3 regions of the Thaumasiovibrio subtropicus genome follow, and region 2 is predicted to be linked to each of the others. Evidence: predicted binding sites of a transcription regulator. Region 2 holds the regulator's gene; each other region holds the start of a gene.
The links. The regulator CRP, encoded in region 2, controls carbon source genes, mostly activating them, when cyclic AMP is high. The targets are predictions, from matches to a motif close to TGTGANNNNNNTCACA.

Region 1 (6,095 bases), 390 kb from region 2:
TAATATTCGTCGCATGCTGCTTTCAATGGTGGAAGATTTCCGCTGTGTGGTTATCAAGCTCGCAGAGCGTATTTGCCATCTACGCGAAGTGAAAGATGAGCCCGATGCTATTCGCCGTAATGTGGCAAAAGAGTGTGCGAACATCTACGCGCCTCTCGCCAACCGGTTAGGTATTGGTCAGCTCAAATGGGAAATTGAAGATTACGCGTTCCGCTACCAACACCCCGATATTTACAAACAAATAGCCAAGCAACTGTCTGAGCGCCGTATTGATCGCGAGCAGTATATTGAAGAGTTTGTGAGCGATCTTGCCGTATCCATGAAACAGTCCAATATTGGTGCGGAAGTGCAAGGGCGGCCGAAGCACATATACAGTATTTGGCGCAAGATGAAGAAAAAGAACCTTGCGTTTGATGAGCTGTTTGATGTGCGAGCGGTGCGTATTGTTGCGGATGAGATTCAAGATTGCTACGCCGCATTAGGCATAGTGCACACCAAGTATCGTCATCTTCCCAAAGAGTTTGATGATTATGTTGCTAACCCAAAGCCAAACGGATACCAGTCTATCCACACAGTGGTTTTGGGGCCGAATGGTAAAACGGTCGAGATTCAGATTCGCACCAAGGCAATGCATGAAGAGTCAGAGCTTGGCGTCGCTGCGCACTGGAAGTACAAAGAAGGGGGTAGCGGTAAAGGTTCAGCCTACGACGAAAAGATCACTTGGTTACGTAAGCTACTAGCGTGGCAAGAAGAGATGTCTGATTCTGGTGATATGCTTGAAGAGCTTCGGAGTCAGGTGTTTGATGATCGCGTCTATGCCTTTACACCAAAGGGGGATGTTGTCGATCTACCCGCCGATGCCACACCACTCGATTTTGCCTATCACATTCACTCTGAAGTGGGTCACCGTTGCATTGGCGCAAAAGTTGAGGGCCGTATTGTCCCGTTCACTTATAAGCTGCAAATGGGCGATCAAGTTGAAATCATCACTCAGAAAGAGCCGAACCCCTCTCGCGATTGGCTGAATCCAAGTTTAGGGTTTGTGACCTCCAGTCGAGCGCGTGCCAAAGTACACGCTTGGTTCCGTAAGCAAGATCGCGATAAGAACATCGCCGCGGGGAAAGAGATCCTTGACATTGAGCTAGTTAAAATCAATGCCACATTAAAAGACGCAGAAGAGTATGCGTTAAAACGCTTCAATGTGAACAGCACTGATGAACTGTTTGCTGGCTTAGGAAGTGGCGATCTACGCATCAATCAGGTTGTTAATCATATCAATGCCTTGGTTAATAAGCCGACGGCAGAGGAAGAAGATCAGCAACTGCTCGAAAAACTCACTGAAAGTGGCACTACGACCTCGACCCAAAAGCCGAGTCGAGATGCCATTGTGGTGGAGGGTGTCGATAACTTAATGACACATCTCGCACGTTGTTGTCAGCCGATACCCGGTGATGATATTTGTGGTTTTGTCACCCAAGGGCGCGGTATCTCTGTGCACCGAAGCGATTGTGAACAACTCGAAGAGCTACGCATCCACGCCCCTGAGCGCATTATTGACGTGGTCTGGGGTAACTTCAGCGGCCGATATAAGATCACCGTACGTGTGCTAGCGAATGAACGCAGTGGTCTGTTAAAAGATCTGACAACCACACTCGCCAACGAAAAGATCACGGTCAGTGGTATGAAGAGCCGCTTCGATAACAAGAAGCAGTTGGCCGTGATGGACTTTGAGATTGAGCTCGAAGACTTAGACACCCTTGGTCGTGTGTTGAAGCGTATTGAGTCATTGCGCGATGTTGCTCAAGCGCGCAGGTTACATTAAAGGGGCAATTGAGTTCGTTACTGCGTAGTAAAATAGTAGGATAGCAACGGGAGGTAGCTCGACATTAGAGCCGCTTCCCGTTTTATTATGAGTAAAGGTAAGCACCATGTCTGTAAAACCGATTGATGAACTACTGGCAATCATGGTCAAACTGCGCGACCCAAATGGCGGATGTCCTTGGGATTTAAAGCAGCGTTTTGACACCATTGTGCCGCACACCATTGAAGAGGTGTATGAAGTGGCTGACGCGATAGAGCGACAGGATTGGCAAGAGCTTCGTGAAGAGCTGGGGGATTTGCTGTTCCAGATTATTTTTTACAGTCAACTGGCGAAAGAAGATGATCTGTTTAGCTTTGAAGATGTGGTCACCGATCTAAATGACAAACTAGTACGTCGTCATCCGCATGTGTTTGCAGACAGAGAACTCGCTGATGAGTCAGCACTCAATGCAAGTTGGGAGCAAGAAAAAGCGGCTGAGCGAGAAGAGAAAGGGCAGCAGAGCGTGTTGGATAACATTCCCAATGCGTTTCCGGCATTGATCCGCGCCGACAAAATTCAAAAGCGCGTAGCAAGGCATGGCTTTGACTGGGATAGCTTCGGGCCTGTGGTCGATAAGGTGCATGAAGAGATCGATGAAGTGATGGCGGAAGTCATGCAAGTGTCACCTGATGCAGACAGAATAGAAGATGAAGTGGGTGACTTACTGTTTGCTGCAGCAAATTTAGCTCGTCATGCAGGAGTGAAACCTGAAATGGCACTTGCTCGTGCAAATAAGAAGTTTGAACGTCGCTTTCGCCAAGTGGAAAAAAATGTGCTAGAACAAGGTAAGCGCTTGGATGAGTGTGACCTAGAAACCCTAGAGGCGCACTGGCAAGCGGTGAAAAAGCGTGAAAAAAACAACGCATCATAATGTAACAACGCACTCGATTGCGTGACGGCTATTGATTTGAGACAAGAAAAATCGCCGATGAGTGTGATACTTTTCACGTTGTGGCAATAAAGTGGCTCTGGTATAGTAGCGTCCCGTCCAGATACATTTTAATTCCTCTAAACCAACTTCCAGGTTAAGCATGACAACAAACTACATTTTTGTTACTGGCGGGGTAGTATCCTCTCTAGGTAAAGGTATTGCTGCTGCATCTCTAGCTGCTATTCTTGAAGCGCGTGGCTTAAACGTCACAATGATGAAGCTCGATCCATACATCAACGTTGACCCAGGCACAATGAGCCCAACTCAACACGGTGAAGTATTTGTTACGGAAGACGGTGCAGAGACCGACCTAGACTTGGGTCACTATGAGCGCTTCATTCGTACTAAGATGACGAAGCGCAACAACTTCACTGCGGGTCGTATCTACGCCGACGTATTGCGTAAAGAGCGTCGTGGCGACTACCTTGGTGCAACAATCCAGGTTATCCCTCACATCACCAACGAAATCAAAGACCGGGTTAAAGCGGGCGCAGAAGGTCACGATGTGGCTATCGTTGAAGTGGGTGGTACGGTTGGTGATATCGAATCACTCCCGTTCATGGAAGCAATCCGTCAGTTAGCGGTTGAACTTGGCCGTGAACGTGCAATGTTCATGCACCTCACGCTTGTCCCTTACCTCGCCGCTGCCGGTGAAGTAAAAACCAAACCTACTCAGCACTCTGTAAAAGAGTTGCTTTCAATTGGTATTCAGCCAGATGTGTTAGTGTGTCGTAGTGATCGTGTTATCCCTGCGAATGAGCGTGCGAAGATTGCACTGTTCTGTAACGTATCTGAGAAAGCTGTTATCTCAATGAAAGATGTAGATTCTATCTACAAAATCCCACAGCTAATCAAATCTCAAGGTCTTGATGATCTCGTGTGTAATCGCTTTGGCATTACAGCGCCAGAGGCAGATTTAAGTGAGTGGGAACAAGTTATCTACGAAGAAGCTAACCCTACTGGTGAAATCACCATTGGTATGGTTGGTAAGTATATTGAACTACCTGATGCTTACAAATCAGTGAATGAAGCACTGAAACACGCGGGTTTGAAGAACCGTGTCACAGTAAACATCAAGTATGTTGACTCTCAAGATGTTGAGAGCAAAGGTGATGAAGCGCTGCAAGGCTTAGATGCGATTCTAGTACCAGGCGGCTTTGGCGGTCGTGGTGTTGAAGGTAAGATTCTGACGGCAAAATATGCACGTGAGAATAAGATCCCTTACCTAGGTATCTGTCTTGGTATGCAAGTGGCATTGATCGAGTTCGCACGTAATGTGGCGGGCATGACAGATGCGCACTCTACTGAGTTCAACAAAGACTCTCAGCACCCAGTTGTTGGCCTGATCACTGAGTGGGTTGACGGCGAAGGTAAAGTTGAAGAGCGTACTGAGCAGTCAGATCTAGGCGGTACCATGCGCCTTGGTTCTCAGCTTTGTCACCTAGAAGAAGGCTCAAAAGCGCGTGAAATGTACGGTAATCCAACGATTCATGAGCGCCATCGCCATCGTTTTGAAGTGAATAACACCCTGTTGCCAGAACTGAAGAAAGCGGGTCTTCGCATTTCAGGTCTGTCGGCAGATAAGAGGCTGGTTGAGATCATCGAAGTACCAAACCACCCTTGGTTTGTTGCTGCGCAGTTCCACCCAGAGTTCACCTCAACACCTCGTGACGGCCACCCGCTGTTCGAAGGTTTTGTGGCTGCTGCAGCTGTTAATCAGCGTGGCGAGTTAGAGAAGTAATCAAATGGAAAGACCGCAGCCATGAGGGCTGCGGTTTTGGTTCGCTTTTTAAATTGTTAAAGCAAGAGGAAAGACTAATGTCTAAGATCGTTAAAGTTCTGGGTCGTGAAATCATCGACTCACGTGGTAACCCAACTGTTGAAGCGGAAGTTCACCTAGAAGGTGGTTTCGTAGGTATGGCAGCTGCGCCATCTGGTGCATCTACTGGTTCTCGTGAGGCTCTAGAACTACGTGACGGCGACAAAGCACGCTTCCTAGGTAAAGGCGTTCTTAAAGCGGTTGAAGCTGTAAACGGCGAAATTGCTACCGCTCTAACGGGTAAAGACGCGAAAGATCAAGCTGCAATCGACGCAGTAATGATCGATCTAGACGGTACTGACAACAAATCTAAGTTCGGTGCTAACGCAATCCTAGCAGTTTCTCTAGCAAACGCGAAAGCCGCGGCTGCAGCGAAAGGCATGCCTCTATACGAGCACATCGCTGAGCTAAACGGTACTGCTGGTCAGTTCTCTATGCCTCTACCAATGATGAACATCATCAACGGTGGTGAGCACGCAGACAACAACGTTGACATTCAAGAGTTCATGATCCAACCAGTTGGCGCTAAGACTCTTAAAGAAGGTCTACGTATCGGTGCAGAAGTATTCCACAACCTAGCTAAAGTACTTAAGTCTAAAGGCTACAGCACTGCAGTTGGTGACGAAGGTGGTTTCGCGCCTAACCTTAAGTCTAACGCTGAAGCGCTAGAAGTAATCGCAGAAGCTGTTGCAGCTGCTGGTTACGAGCTAGGTAAAGACGTTACTCTAGCGATGGACTGTGCTGCATCTGAGTTCTTCGACAAAGAAGCTGGCATCTACAACATGAAAGGCGAAGGTAAGACTTTCTCTTCTGAAGAGTTCAACCACTACCTAGCTGAGCTAGCTGGCAAGTTCCCAATCGTTTCTATCGAAGACGGTCTAGACGAGTCTGATTGGGATGGCTTCAAGCACCAAACTGAACTACTAGGTGACAAGCTTCAACTAGTAGGTGACGACCTATTCGTTACTAACACTAAGATCCTAGCTGAAGGTATCGAGAAAGGCGTAGCTAACTCTATCCTTATCAAGTTCAACCAAATCGGTTCTCTAACTGAGACTCTAGCTGCAATCAAGATGGCTAAAGACGCAGGTTACACTGCAGTTATCTCTCACCGTTCTGGTGAAACTGAAGATGCAACTATCGCTGATCTAGCGGTAGGTACAGCTGCAGGTCAAATCAAGACGGGTTCTATGAGCCGTTCTGACCGTGTTGCTAAGTACAACCAGCTAATCCGTATCGAGGAAGCGCTAGGTGAGAAAGCACCTTACAACGGTCTTAAAGAAGTAAAAGGCCAAGCTTAATTCTTAAGCTGACCTGATATATGTAAAAACCTCGCTTCGGCGGGGTTTTTTTATGCTTGTCAGTTTGGTTTACGGCAAGAGCGATGAGCCGTTCTGACCGTGTTGTTGCCATGCCTTGTTAGGGCAACCAGCTAATCCGTATCGAGGAAGCGCTAGGTGAGAAAGCACCTTACAACGGTCTTA
Region 2 (6,095 bases):
TTATTGCGCTTATCCCATGGCGTCAATGGAGGGAGAGACCCCATTGATGCCAACGCAACGTTCCCCCGGACTCGAAAACTGGTGATGCTATGTATAAAAGACTGTTTGAACACCTATGGCAAGATTATACGCGTCGACTTTGTCCCTCAGCATTGCGTGTTCATGCGTTGCTGAGTGAAGGAGAGCCGTTGGTTAATGACCATATTGCGTTACGCACATTTAATTTGCCTGATGTGGGGTTGGATGCGTTGGCTGCGCCGTTTATCGCTGCAGGGTACGTGCGAGGTGGGGAATACCATTTTGAGAAAAAACGCCTCTATGCTGAGCATTTTGAGCATCCGGATCCTGAAGCACCGAAAGTATTCATCAGTGAGCTGTTAGTTGGACAGTGTTCAAGCCGATTGCAATCCGATGTGCGTGCATTGGTCGCGCAAATGGAGACACCGTTGGACCCGCATGGTGCTTTTCTCTCGTTAGGGCGACCATGGCAGTTATCTCTGTCAACGTATCAAGCCTTGGCGGAAGAGAGTGAATATGCGGCATGGGTGGCGGCCCACGGTTATGGCGCAAATCACTTTACGGTCAGTATAAATGCACTATCGACGTTTGACGAAGTAGAAACAGTGAATACCTATTTGAAGCAACATGACTTCGTGTTGAATGATGCTGGCGGCGAAGTCAAGGGAGGACCAGAGGTACTCTTGGCACAATCATCGACCATGGCTGATGCCGTGCCAGTGACATTCAGTGACGGTGAGGCCACTGTTCCGGGCGGGTTTTATGAGTTTGCTAAACGTTACCCACAAGCGGATGGGCGATTATACCCCGGTTTCGTTGCTGCATCGGCAGATAAGATTTTTGAGAGCACCCACCGAAACGGATGAAAGGGAAAAGAGAAGCAAACAAAAAGCTCGCCTAGGCGAGCTTTTTTGATTCACGTTTGCCGTTGAGAAGGCGACTGCTGAGAGCAGATTAACGCGTACCGTATACCACGATAGTTTTACCGTGTGCAGAAATCAGGTTCTGCTCTTCTAGCATCTTCAAGATACGACCAACCGTCTCTCGTGAACAGCCAACGATTTGACCGATCTCTTGACGGGTAATCTTGATCTGCATGCCATCAGGGTGCGTCATCGCATCCGGTTGGCGCGCTAGGTTTAGCAGTGTTTGTGCGATGCGGCCTGTGACATCGAGGAACGCTAGGTCACCGACTTTCTGGCTAGTGACTTGCAGACGGTTCGCCATTTGCGCAGAAAGGCGCATTAGGATGTCTGGGTTCACTTGAATAAGCTGGCGGAATTTCTTGTAAGAAATTTCAGCAACTTCACATGGGGTCTTGGCACGAACCCACGCCGTACGCTCTTGACCTTCTTCAAATAGGCCAAGCTCACCGATAAAGTCACCTTGGTTAAGGTAAGACAGGATCATCTCCTTGCCTTCTTCATCCTTGATCAATACTGCAACTGAGCCTTTTACGATGTAGTAAAGGGTTTCACCCTTCTCACCTGCATGGATCAAAGTACTTTTTGATGGGTACTTGTGAATGTGACAGTGAGACAGGAACCACTCTAAAGTTGGATCAGTTTGAGGTTTACCTGGAACCATAAAAATAACTTCCTCTGCATTTGTTGCCCAACAACGATATCCTTATAATCGAGCATTAACTCAATGGTATTGGTGCGTTGTCTAGGATATGTAGTCCGCTGCGACGCTGCAAGCGTACTTACCAAATTTATTCCTGAGTTTACCGTGTTTTGGCGTCCTTTTCTTGATGTAGATCGATGAGAAACGGGCATTTTTTACTCATAAGTGTGCACATGATCACACACTGACGAGATACTTGGAGAGACTTATGCAGTCACGAGTCAAATGGGTGGAAGGAATGACCTTCTTAGGTCAGTCCGATTCGGGTCACAGTGTAGTGATGGACGGCAATGGTGGAGAGAAAGCCCCAAGCCCAATGGAGCTAGTGTTAATGGCTGCTGGCGGCTGTAGTTCTGTTGATGTCGTCGATGGATTGAAAAGCGCGGCTCAGCAAGTGGTTAGCTGTGAGGCGGCGTTAACCTCACAGCGTCGTGATGAAGCGCCACGTTATTTTACGGCAGTGAATGTCCATTTCACCGTCACTGGTCATCAACTGGACAGCAAGATTGTCGAGCGTGTCGTGGCTGACTCACTTGAGAAATACTGTTCTGTTTGCCTGATGTTGGGGAAAGGTGTTGAGATGACACACTCCATTGAGGTCATTGAAGCCTAGCGCGCAGCGGTAGGGTTTGCCACTAAAAAGGGACGCTGTTGCGTCCCTTACTTTTTTCGGCTCTCCAGGTTTCTAAAACCTAACCAATCTTACCGGTCTCTATTAGGTTTTGAATCAATGGGCGCATGATCAGCTCCATTGCAAAGCTCATTTTACCGCCCGGGACCACAATGGTGTTGTGACGCGACATAAAAGAGCCTTGAATCATCGAAAGTAAGAATGGGAAATCAACGTTCTTTATCCCACGGAATCGGATCACGACAAAGCTTTCATCGAGTGAAGGGATACCTTTCGCATTCAGTGGGTTCGAGGTATCAACAGTGGGAACGCGCTGGAAATTGATATGGGTGCGCGAAAATTGCGGCGTGATATAACTGAGGTAATCGTCCATTGAACGGACAATGGAATCGGTCACCGCTTCGCGTGAGTGGCCGCGGTCACGCGTATCACGAACAAACTTTTGGATCCACTCTAGGTTAACAATGGGCACCATACCAATGAGCAGGTCAACATGCTGAGAGACGTTAACATCACCATCCATGACCCCACCATGTAAGCCTTCGTAAAACAGCACATCGGTGTTTTCAGGTAACGTTTGCCAAGGCGTAAAAGTGCCCGGCATGAGGTTGTACGGGACGGCTTCATCAAAAGTGTGCAGATAGCGACGGAATTTCCCCGTTCCATCTTCACCATACTGCTTAAAAAATTGCTCCAGCGCTTCGAAGTCATTAGCTGCCGGTCCAAAGTAGCTGATATGTCGGCCTTGCTCTCGGGCTTTGCGGATCTCTACGTCCATCTCAGGACGCGTGAAACGGTGGAAGCTATCGCCTTCGAGCCATGCGGCATTGATGCGCATCATATTGAACATTTTGCGGAAGGCTTCAGAGGTGGTGGTGGTGCCAGCACCCGACGAACCTGTTACCGCGATAATGGGATGTTTTGCAGACATAAGCTACCTGAGGTTAACGCATTAGATGCAAGTTATTAACAGTCTATGCATCAGAGATCAAGTGATAGAGGCGGAACTGAGATCACGCCTAAGTTTGATATCTACTGTTTCATGGAGTTGTGAAAAAACGATGACCGCCTCATCGCTTTGCAATAATTGCTTGAGGTTATTGACTTTTTCCTCAAGAGAAAGCTCGCTTTCGCCATAGTCAGTGCCTTCTCGTAACACAACGCTTTCGACTAAATTGTCGAAGGTTTCGGAGTCTAATTGTTGCCAGGGAATAATCATGACGCTCGAATATACTGCATAAATAGTTGTTGATAGCTTACCTTATATACTCAAACCACCTCAAGATGCAGGTTTCATAAGCGGCTTAGCCCACAAGTCGTCAAACTCACCTGAGTTTTTCGCAGAGTGCCGCTTGAAACCACGAAGGCACGGTTTGCTCTAGCCAGAAGTGTGGCGCTCGGAGCGTGCCTCCAACAAAACCTACATGGCCGCCTCTATCGAGCAAATCATAGTGAATATTGTCGGGTAGTGTCTCGCGCGCAGGGATGACACTCTTGTCCATGAAGGGGTCGTCAATCGCATGGATGAATCGACAAGGTATGGTGATGTCAGATAAGCGCGGTAAGGCGCTGCATTTTGCATAGTAGTCTTGGGCATCCTTGAAACCATTGAGTGGTGCGGTAACCACATCATCAAATTGGTACAGGTTGCTGATGTTAAGTATCTGCTGACTATCTAGGACAAATTGCGCGGGGAAGGCTTGCTGTTTTTTGGCTGCGCGCTTTTTCAAGCTGTTAAGAAGATAAGCTTGATAGATCTTGGAGAAACCTTGTTGGATCCGTTTTGCACAGCTTGCCAATTGCAGTGGCGCTGAGACGATTTGCGCCGCGCAAATTTTAGTGTCTTGGCGATATTGTGCGAGGTAGTTGGCCAGCATATTGCCGCCAAGGGAAATACCGACTGCAATAATCTGGCGCTGTGGATGATGACGCTGTAGCCATTGAAGTACATAGCGCGCATCATGTGTGTGGCCTGAGTGATAACTCGCTGCGTAGCGGTTGGGCTCGCCACTGCAGCCCCGAAAGTGCATCATTACGCCCAACCAGCCTTGTTGTGCCGCAGAATGTAATAAACCATTCGCATAAGGGCTGTGAAAGCAGCCTTCCAATCCATGAAAGAGCACGAACAGTGGGGCGTGTTTCTCCGCATTGTTGGTGGTCCAAGCCAGATCAATGAAATCGCCATCAGGGGTGACTAAGCGTTGATTTCGCGGCGTAAACAGAGGTTGTCGACGAAGGAAGCGTGGCAACAAGGTTTGTAAATGTGGATGGCTACAGCCGGTGAGTGGTGTGAAGTGATTATCCCTGTCCATGTAATGCCTGTTCTAAATGGGGGGCGCCAAGTTGGGCACAATAGAGCGCTAAACCTTGTGCTTGTGATGCCTTTGGTTGCAAGGACGCAGGCTGCACCGAGGACGTAGGTTGCACTATGTTATCTGCTACGTGTGTTTCCCACTGTTGGATTAATGTCGCTTGCTGCTGCTTTTCTAAAGAGAGTTCGAAGTCCAGCAACGCTTGGTAATCTGCGTGGTTTAATCGTGGCTTCAACTGCCGGCGCAGTCGGCGAAAGTCGTCAGTTGTGTGACTGATGGCGTGAAGGCAAGCGAGCAACTTATTGAGAAGCAAACCGTTCGTCTGATACTGCTGCTGTTCAAGATAAATGAGAAAAAGGGCAAGGTTAACATTGCCCTGATAGTGATCTTGTAGGGTCAAACAAGCTGCCTCAACCCCGGGTTTTTGATAGTGGGATACGCTGAATTGCCAGAAAGCATCCAGAGTGAGCGTGATAGCACGGTGATCTTGACCCATAGGTTGTTCCCTCAATCTGCTTGTTTCAACTCGAGCAATCAGAAGGACGCTGGGGCAAGGCGCTGCCACAGCGTCTTTTTCTCACTCACCCCTCTATGGAGCGCTTAAATTCTGCCTCTGCGGACTCAAGTTGTTCAGTGATGTCCATCCAAGACATCTCCGTCTCTTCTAGGCTGTTTTTAGCTTCGGCTTGTTGTTGCAGTAGGGTGGTGAGCTTGGTTTTGCTTTCTGCGTTATAGATTTCGCTATCTGCAAGCTGATTTTCAATCTCTGTTAATTGATGAGAGAGCGTATCCATCTCATTGTCTAGCTTGGTTAGTGATTTACGTAATGGCGCCGTTTGTTGTCTAAACGCTGCCTCCAAGCGCTTTATCTCTTTGCGGGACAGCGAAGGTTTGGTCATCTCATTGCTATCGGCGCTTTTTTCTGCGCTTTGTGCTTTACGTTCCTCGCGCTGCTGCTCTGTTAGCCATTTATAGTAATCGTCGAGGTCGCCATTGAATGGGGCGACTTGGCGGTCATGAACAAGGTAGAGATCATCGGTTGTGGCGCGCAGTAGGTACCGATCGTGACTGACGATGACCATGGCCCCTTCGTATGATTGCAGTGCTAGCGTCAATGCTTGGCGCATGTCCAAGTCTAAGTGGTTGGTCGGCTCATCAAGTAAGAGTAGATTAGGACGCTGCCACACGATCAAAGCCAATACTAGGCGTGCTTTCTCTCCGCCAGAGAAGGGGCCGACAACATCTAGAGCTTTGTCTCCATGGAAACCAAAAGCGCCGAGGTAGTTACGAAGCTCTAACTCGCCCTTGTCTGGCGCCAGTCGACTCAAGTGTTGCAGTGGCGTGTCATCCATGCGCAAGGTTTCAACTTGATGCTGGGCAAAGTAGCCGATTTTGACGCCTTGAGAGTAGGTCAGATCACCTGCTTGCGCGGATAGGTCTGAAGAGAGCAGTTTGATCAGCGTAGATTTACCCGCGCCATTGCGGCCAAGCAGACCAATTCGGCTTCC
Region 3 (6,095 bases), 830 kb from region 2:
GCATGGCCATACGCACCAATGATCTCAGCCTCAGCATCTAACCCCTGAGGGAAATGCCCTGTCGACTCTTCTGCCGCTTTACCCAAACCGAGTTTTGAGAGGTTAGGTAGCGTTAATGGTCCTTGACGGTTGCCATTATCAGCGGCACCTTTGGCACACTGCTCAGCGATATGGCCCAACGTATCTGAGCCAACATCACCAAATTGCTCAGCATCGGCCGTTGCGCCAATACCAAATGAATCTAAGACACAAATAATTGCTCGTTTCATTGCTTTATTCCTTTACACATCATCCATAGTGATGCGTTTATAGACGTCCGGCGACGCTTCTGGCGCTCGCTCGGTAATCACCATTGCACCACGGATTTCATCAGCTGCTTCCTGCCACTGGGTTTCATTGCGGGCATGAACAACAGCAAGTGGCTTGTCACTGTCTGCGACATCACCAAGGCGAATCATCTCTGCTAGGCCCACACCGTAATCGATGTTATCGCTGGCAACGCGGCGGCCACCGCCCATTCCAACGACCGCCATGCCTAACGCTCGCGTATCCATTGCCGTCACATACCCTTTATGGGTCGCGTAAACAGGGCGAACAATCTCGGCGGTCGGTAGGTACTTGTCATAATGTTCTACAAAATCCGTCGGGCCACCTAAGCCTGACACCATCTTGCCAAAACACTCTGCGGCACGGCCATTAGCCAGCACAGCATCAAGCTTTTGATGCGCTTCAGCATCGTCTTTCGCTAAACCTGCGTTCAACAACATGTCAGCACACAATGCCATGGTCACGGCGTAAAGGCGTGGATTGCGAACACCTTCCCCAGTCAGGAACTGTACCGCTTCACGCACTTCTAAGGCATTACCCGCCGTTGACGCCAACACTTGATTCATGTCAGTCAGCAACGCAGTTGTTTTCGTGCCCGCCCCATTTGCAACCGCCACAATCGACTTCGCTAGTGACTCTGATGCTTCATAGGTTGGCATGAAAGCCCCTGAACCGACTTTGACATCCATCACCAAAGAGCCCAATCCAGCGGCTAATTTCTTAGAAAGAATCGATGCTGTGATCAGGGAGATATTATCAACCGTTGCGGTAACATCGCGTGTCGCGTAAACACGTTTATCCGCCGGCGCGAGGTCGCCCGTTTGGCCAATGATAGCCACACCCGCCTCTTTGGTAACTTGACCAAATACCGCATTGGTTGGTGTGATGTTGTAGCCGGGGATAGATTCAAGCTTATCCAATGTGCCGCCGGTGTGGCCTAGACCTCGGCCTGAAATCATCGGCACGAAGCCACCACACGCGGCCACCATCGGGCCCAGCATCAAGGATGTCACATCACCAACACCGCCAGTGGAGTGTTTATCAACGACGGGGCCACCAAAGTTCATGTGTGACCAATCAAGCACTTGACCTGAGTCACGCATCGCACACGTGAGTGCAACGCGCTCGTCCATGTTCATATCGTTAAAGAAAATTGCCATCGCGAACGCGGCAATCTGCCCTTCGGAGATGGTGTCTGTCGCGATTCCTTGGATAAAAAAGTTGATCTCTTCGCGACTCAACGCAATGTTATCGCGCTTTTTGCGAATAATTTCTTGTGGTAAAAACATCACCCACACCTCTCAGTTTTTGAGAAAATACAACGAACAGAAAGTAAAGAGGCATCCCCATCGGCATGCCTTCTCAATGCGATTAATAACCGCCTTCTGCTGCTTTCTCACCTTCACCAAGCGTGTGAAGTAAGTTTGCAAGCAAGCTTGATGCACCGAAACGGTAATGGTTAGCATCAACCCAGCTGTCACCCAAGATCTGATCGGCCATCGCAAGGTATTGCGCAGCATCTTCAGCGGTACGCACACCCCCAGCTGGTTTAAAACCAACACGATCAGCGACACCCATCTCTTTGATGACTGTCAGCATGATCTCAGCGTATTCGGGTGTGGCATTAACAGGCACTTTACCTGTTGAGGTTTTGATGAAATCCGCGCCTGCGTGAATTGAAATTTCTGAGGCTTTACGGATAAGCGCTTCTTCTTTCAGCTCGCCAGTCTCGATGATCACTTTCAGCGTAATATCACCACAAGCGGCTTTACACTGTTTCACCAACTCAAAGCCAACGTCTTCGTTGCCTGCCATCAATGCGCGGTATGGGAATACCACATCGACTTCATCAGCACCGTAAGCAACGGCAGCTTTTGTTTCGGCAACGGCGATCTCAATGTCGTCATTACCATGCGGGAAGTTGGTCACCGTCGCAATTTTTACTTCTGGTGTACCTTGTTCACGCAGCGTCTTCTTCGCAATAGGAATAAAACGTGGATAGATACAAATGGCGGCAGTTGCGCCTGCTGGGCTATTCGCTGCATGACACAGGTCGATCACTTTCTGATCGGTATCATCATCATTCAACGTTGTTAGGTCCATCAGTTTTAAGGCACGTAATGCTGCTGCTTTCAATTCGCTCATGACTATCTCCAGTCCTAATACTTTCTACCAAGTTAATCTGTTTTCCGCTGCCAGTAACGTCTTGTTACTGCAGAGCTGAGCGGACTTGGTTCCTTGAAGACTTAAACCTTTCTCAGGCTCAATCGACATCCATGTACACCGCGCGAACCTCACATCATCTGCTGGCTCGCTCACTAAACCGTTGTAACGAAGCTTGTCGCCCAACCACCTAGTGATAGATTGCTAAACAGGTGAAAACCCAGTGTAGCAACCCATGTATCAAGCCTCTACGGCCGATACGTTTCTTAACGCGTTATCACTGTTTCCCAGCAGCACCAATCACTGCACGAGATCACAATCTGCTTGGTTAAGAAAAAAAACGCTCAATGATCCATTGATATAGCTGGCCGCCAGCATAGACACCAACGATTCCCATCACCCCAGACAGAACAGGTGGCGCAGGAATAGGCAGCTTAATCGCTGAAAACAGAACGCCAACCACCATACCGGCGATTAACGCCATCACAACTTCTTGCATCTCATAATCTCTATGTTGCAAATCCCTCTCCTAGTGTAGTCGCACAACGCACGATGAAAAGGAGGAGGAGCGTCGGATTTTAAGTGTTTTCTGCTATTGGTGCCGTGGAGATAAAAAGCAAACGTTTTGCATCCCTCACTCTAGGCCAGCCATTTTTAGGCTTCAGAAACAACAAACGCCACAGCAAGCTGTGGCGTTTGGTTCTGACAGTGTGCGGATTACGCGAGTGTCAGGAAGAAGCCTGCAATGGTTGCAGCCATCAAGTTAGATAGGGTACCAGCAATGATTGCTTTCACACCTAGACGCGCGATGTCGCCGCGACGTTTCGGTGCCAGACTACCCAAACCACCCAACAGGATAGCGATAGACGATAGGTTCGCGAAACCACATAGTGCAAACGAGATGATCGCTTTCGTCTTCTCAGAAAGTACTACTGGTGCAGCATCACCTAAGTAAGGTGCGAAGCCTGCGTATGCAACGAATTCGTTTGCAACAGTCTTAAGACCAATGAACTCACCTGCGATAGTCGCTTCAGCCCAAGGTACACCGATTAGCCATGCTAGTGGTGCAAAGATTAGACCTAGGATACCTTCTAGAGTTAGGTTCTCTTGACCGAATAGGCCACCCGCCCAACCTAGGAAACCATTCACTAGCGCGATCAGACCGATGAACGCGATTAGCATCGCACCCACGTTTAGCGCAAGCTGAAGACCAGAAGCCGCACCGCCCGCTGCTGCGTCGATAACGTTTGCTGGTTTGTCATCGCCTTCTGCGCCGATGTCAGCAAGTTGCTCAACTGGCTCATTCGTTTCTGGCTTGATGATTTTAGCGAATAGAAGACCACCTGGTGCCGCCATGAAAGAAGCCGCAACAAGATATTCAATTGGCACGCCCATTGACGCGTAACCCGCCATTACACCACCAGCGATAGAAGCTAGACCACCACACATTACCGCGAATAGCTCAGACTGAGTCATCTTAGGAACGAAAGGTTTAACAACCAATGGGGCTTCTGTTTGACCAACAAAGATGTTCGCAGCGGCAGACATAGATTCGGCACGAGAAGTACCCAGCGCTTTCTGCAGACCGCCACCAAGAATCTTGATAACCCACTGCATTACACCCAGGTAGTAAAGTACTGAGATCAGAGCTGAGAAGAAGATCAGCGTAGGAAGAACCTTAAACGCAAAAATGAAGCCCAGACCGTCCACAGAGAAGTTAACAAGGTTACCGAAAAGGAAACCAGTACCTTCTTGGCCGTAGTCAATTACGTTAGATACAGCGTCAGAAACGCCTTTAAGTACTTTCTGGCCCGCAGGGACAAAAAGGATAAAACCACCCAAGATAAACTGGATAGCAAATGCACCACCAACGGTGCGAAGGTTAATCGCTTTACGGTTATCAGACAGTAGTACGGCAATGCCTATTAATACCACCATCCCAACCAGGCTCATAATTAGGCTCATAGTAAAGGGGTTCCTAAAATTTATATTTGGCGTCTCGACAGTTTTGGCTCTAAAAGAGTCCAGCGCATTATACGGATGCGCGGCGCGATAAAATAATGTCAAAATCACACTTTTAAAAGCAACCAAAAGGAAATGAGATCTAAAACCGTGATATAGGTCACATTATAGACAGCATTTCACGCAAACGTTTTTCGCAAACGTTTACGTCGTGATAACGATTCATCCATTCACAGCCCAAATAGCGCTTCGCTGTTGCGTACCGTTGCGCTCGCTAAGTCCTTGATCGACTCTTTTCGTACTTCGTCCAATGCCCGCAAGACGAGTGGCAACCTGTCTGGCTTATTAGGCTCACCTTGAAACCCAGCGAGAGGCATATCCGGCGAATCGGTTTCCAATACCAAGGCTTCTAACGGTAATCGACTGATCGCATCACGGGTTTTTTTAGCGCGTTCATAAGTAATAGTCCCTCCCACCCCAATCACAAAACCCAATTTGAAAAAATCCATCGCTTGTTGATAGCTTCCCGAAAAGCCGTGGACAACCCCTCCTTTATTAGGTCGATACTTTTTTAGTACTTTGAGCATCTCACCATGGGCACGTCGACAATGCAGAATGACAGGGAGTTGATGTGCTTTTGCCAACATCAGGTGGGCTTCCAATATATTGAGCTGCAATTGGGTATCCGTCGTTTTCTGAAAAAAATCGAGCCCGCACTCACCAACCGCGACACAATCCGCTGAGGCGTTGGATAATCGCGTAGCCAGATGCTCAACGTCACCTTGCTGATGTCTTGCAAGAAAATAGGGGTGCATACCAAGCGCATAGTAGACGCCGGGATGGTTATCGCTCAATGTTTCGACCTGCTGCCAGTTCCATGCCCCGACACTGGGCACAATAAAACGAGTGACGCCAGCCGCATGGGCAGAAGCAAACAACGCGTTGTGATCAGCTTGAAAAACGTCAAAGTCGAGGTGGCAGTGGGTATCGATAAGAGGCTCAAAATTCATGAAGTTAGGTCTCTAGATTGCCATTTTAGGTATCACACTCATTAATAGTATATGAGCAACTATTTGTGTGACTACTCACTTTTCTCCATTCGCCATCACACTCAGGCGATTACTAAGCTCATAACCCACATATGGAGTTGTGATATGTATCACCTCCTTATTCGTGAGTTACCAATTGTGACATTTTTTGCTGTGGTTCAAGGAGGGTTTTCGAGGTTTACCGTTCCGACTCTGAAGGCTTTTTTATTATCGTATAGCGGTCGTACTGTTTATGTATAAAGCAGCGCGACCGCCGACCATTGATTTCGGTTAGGACGATCAATAAGGACCCAAACAGTGAAAAACAAAATCATCAAACTTTCAGCACTCGCGCTGGCTATCTCCAGCTTTGGTGCTTTCGCCGCTCCTAAGCCTGCAGTCATCTATGACACCGCAGGTAAATTCGATAAATCATTCAACGAAGCTGTATACCAAAACGGTGTCGTGGCGCTTAAAGAAGAGCGCGGCGTCGAAGTCCGTGAGTTCGAGCCACAAAACGAAGCGCAACGTGAGCAAGGTCTGCGCCGCCTAGCAAGCCGCGGCTTTAGCCCCATTGTTGCGGTTGGCTTCAACATGAGCTCAGCAGTGGAGAAA

Region 1: TSUB_RS03035 (CTP synthase) is a predicted target of CRP. The motif match lies at 2,795-2,810, and genes of this name have one in related genera.
Region 3: TSUB_RS13500 (NupC/NupG family nucleoside CNT transporter) is a predicted target of CRP. The motif match lies at 4,602-4,617, and genes of this name have one in related genera.

Annotation. Positions count from the first base shown of each region.
Region 1 covers NZ_AP023054.1:631,002-637,096, forward strand. Annotated here, with positions in the region: gene relA (GTP diphosphokinase) at 1-1,822, shown strand, start outside; gene mazG (nucleoside triphosphate pyrophosphohydrolase) at 1,929-2,732, shown strand; gene TSUB_RS03035 (CTP synthase) at 2,893-4,533, shown strand; gene eno (phosphopyruvate hydratase) at 4,611-5,912, shown strand.
Region 2 covers NZ_AP023054.1:237,000-243,094, forward strand. Annotated here, with positions in the region: gene astD (succinylglutamate-semialdehyde dehydrogenase) at 1-85, shown strand, start outside; gene TSUB_RS01135 (DUF1338 domain-containing protein) at 90-884, shown strand; gene crp (cAMP-activated global transcriptional regulator CRP) at 973-1,605, opposite strand; gene TSUB_RS01145 (OsmC family protein) at 1,853-2,257, shown strand; gene TSUB_RS01150 (phosphoribulokinase) at 2,337-3,206, opposite strand; gene TSUB_RS01155 (YheU family protein) at 3,264-3,494, opposite strand; gene TSUB_RS01160 (hydrolase) at 3,601-4,587, opposite strand; gene TSUB_RS01165 (TIGR02444 family protein) at 4,574-5,083, opposite strand; gene TSUB_RS01170 (ABC transporter ATP-binding protein) at 5,169-6,095, opposite strand, start outside.
Region 3 covers NZ_AP023054.1:3,029,390-3,035,484, forward strand. Annotated here, with positions in the region: gene TSUB_RS13480 (phosphopentomutase) at 1-269, opposite strand, end outside; gene deoA (thymidine phosphorylase) at 282-1,616, opposite strand; gene deoC (deoxyribose-phosphate aldolase) at 1,699-2,472, opposite strand; gene TSUB_RS13495 (XapX domain-containing protein) at 2,819-2,989, opposite strand; gene TSUB_RS13500 (NupC/NupG family nucleoside CNT transporter) at 3,208-4,455, opposite strand; gene TSUB_RS13505 (TatD family hydrolase) at 4,683-5,462, opposite strand; gene TSUB_RS13510 (BMP family lipoprotein) at 5,799-6,095, shown strand, end outside.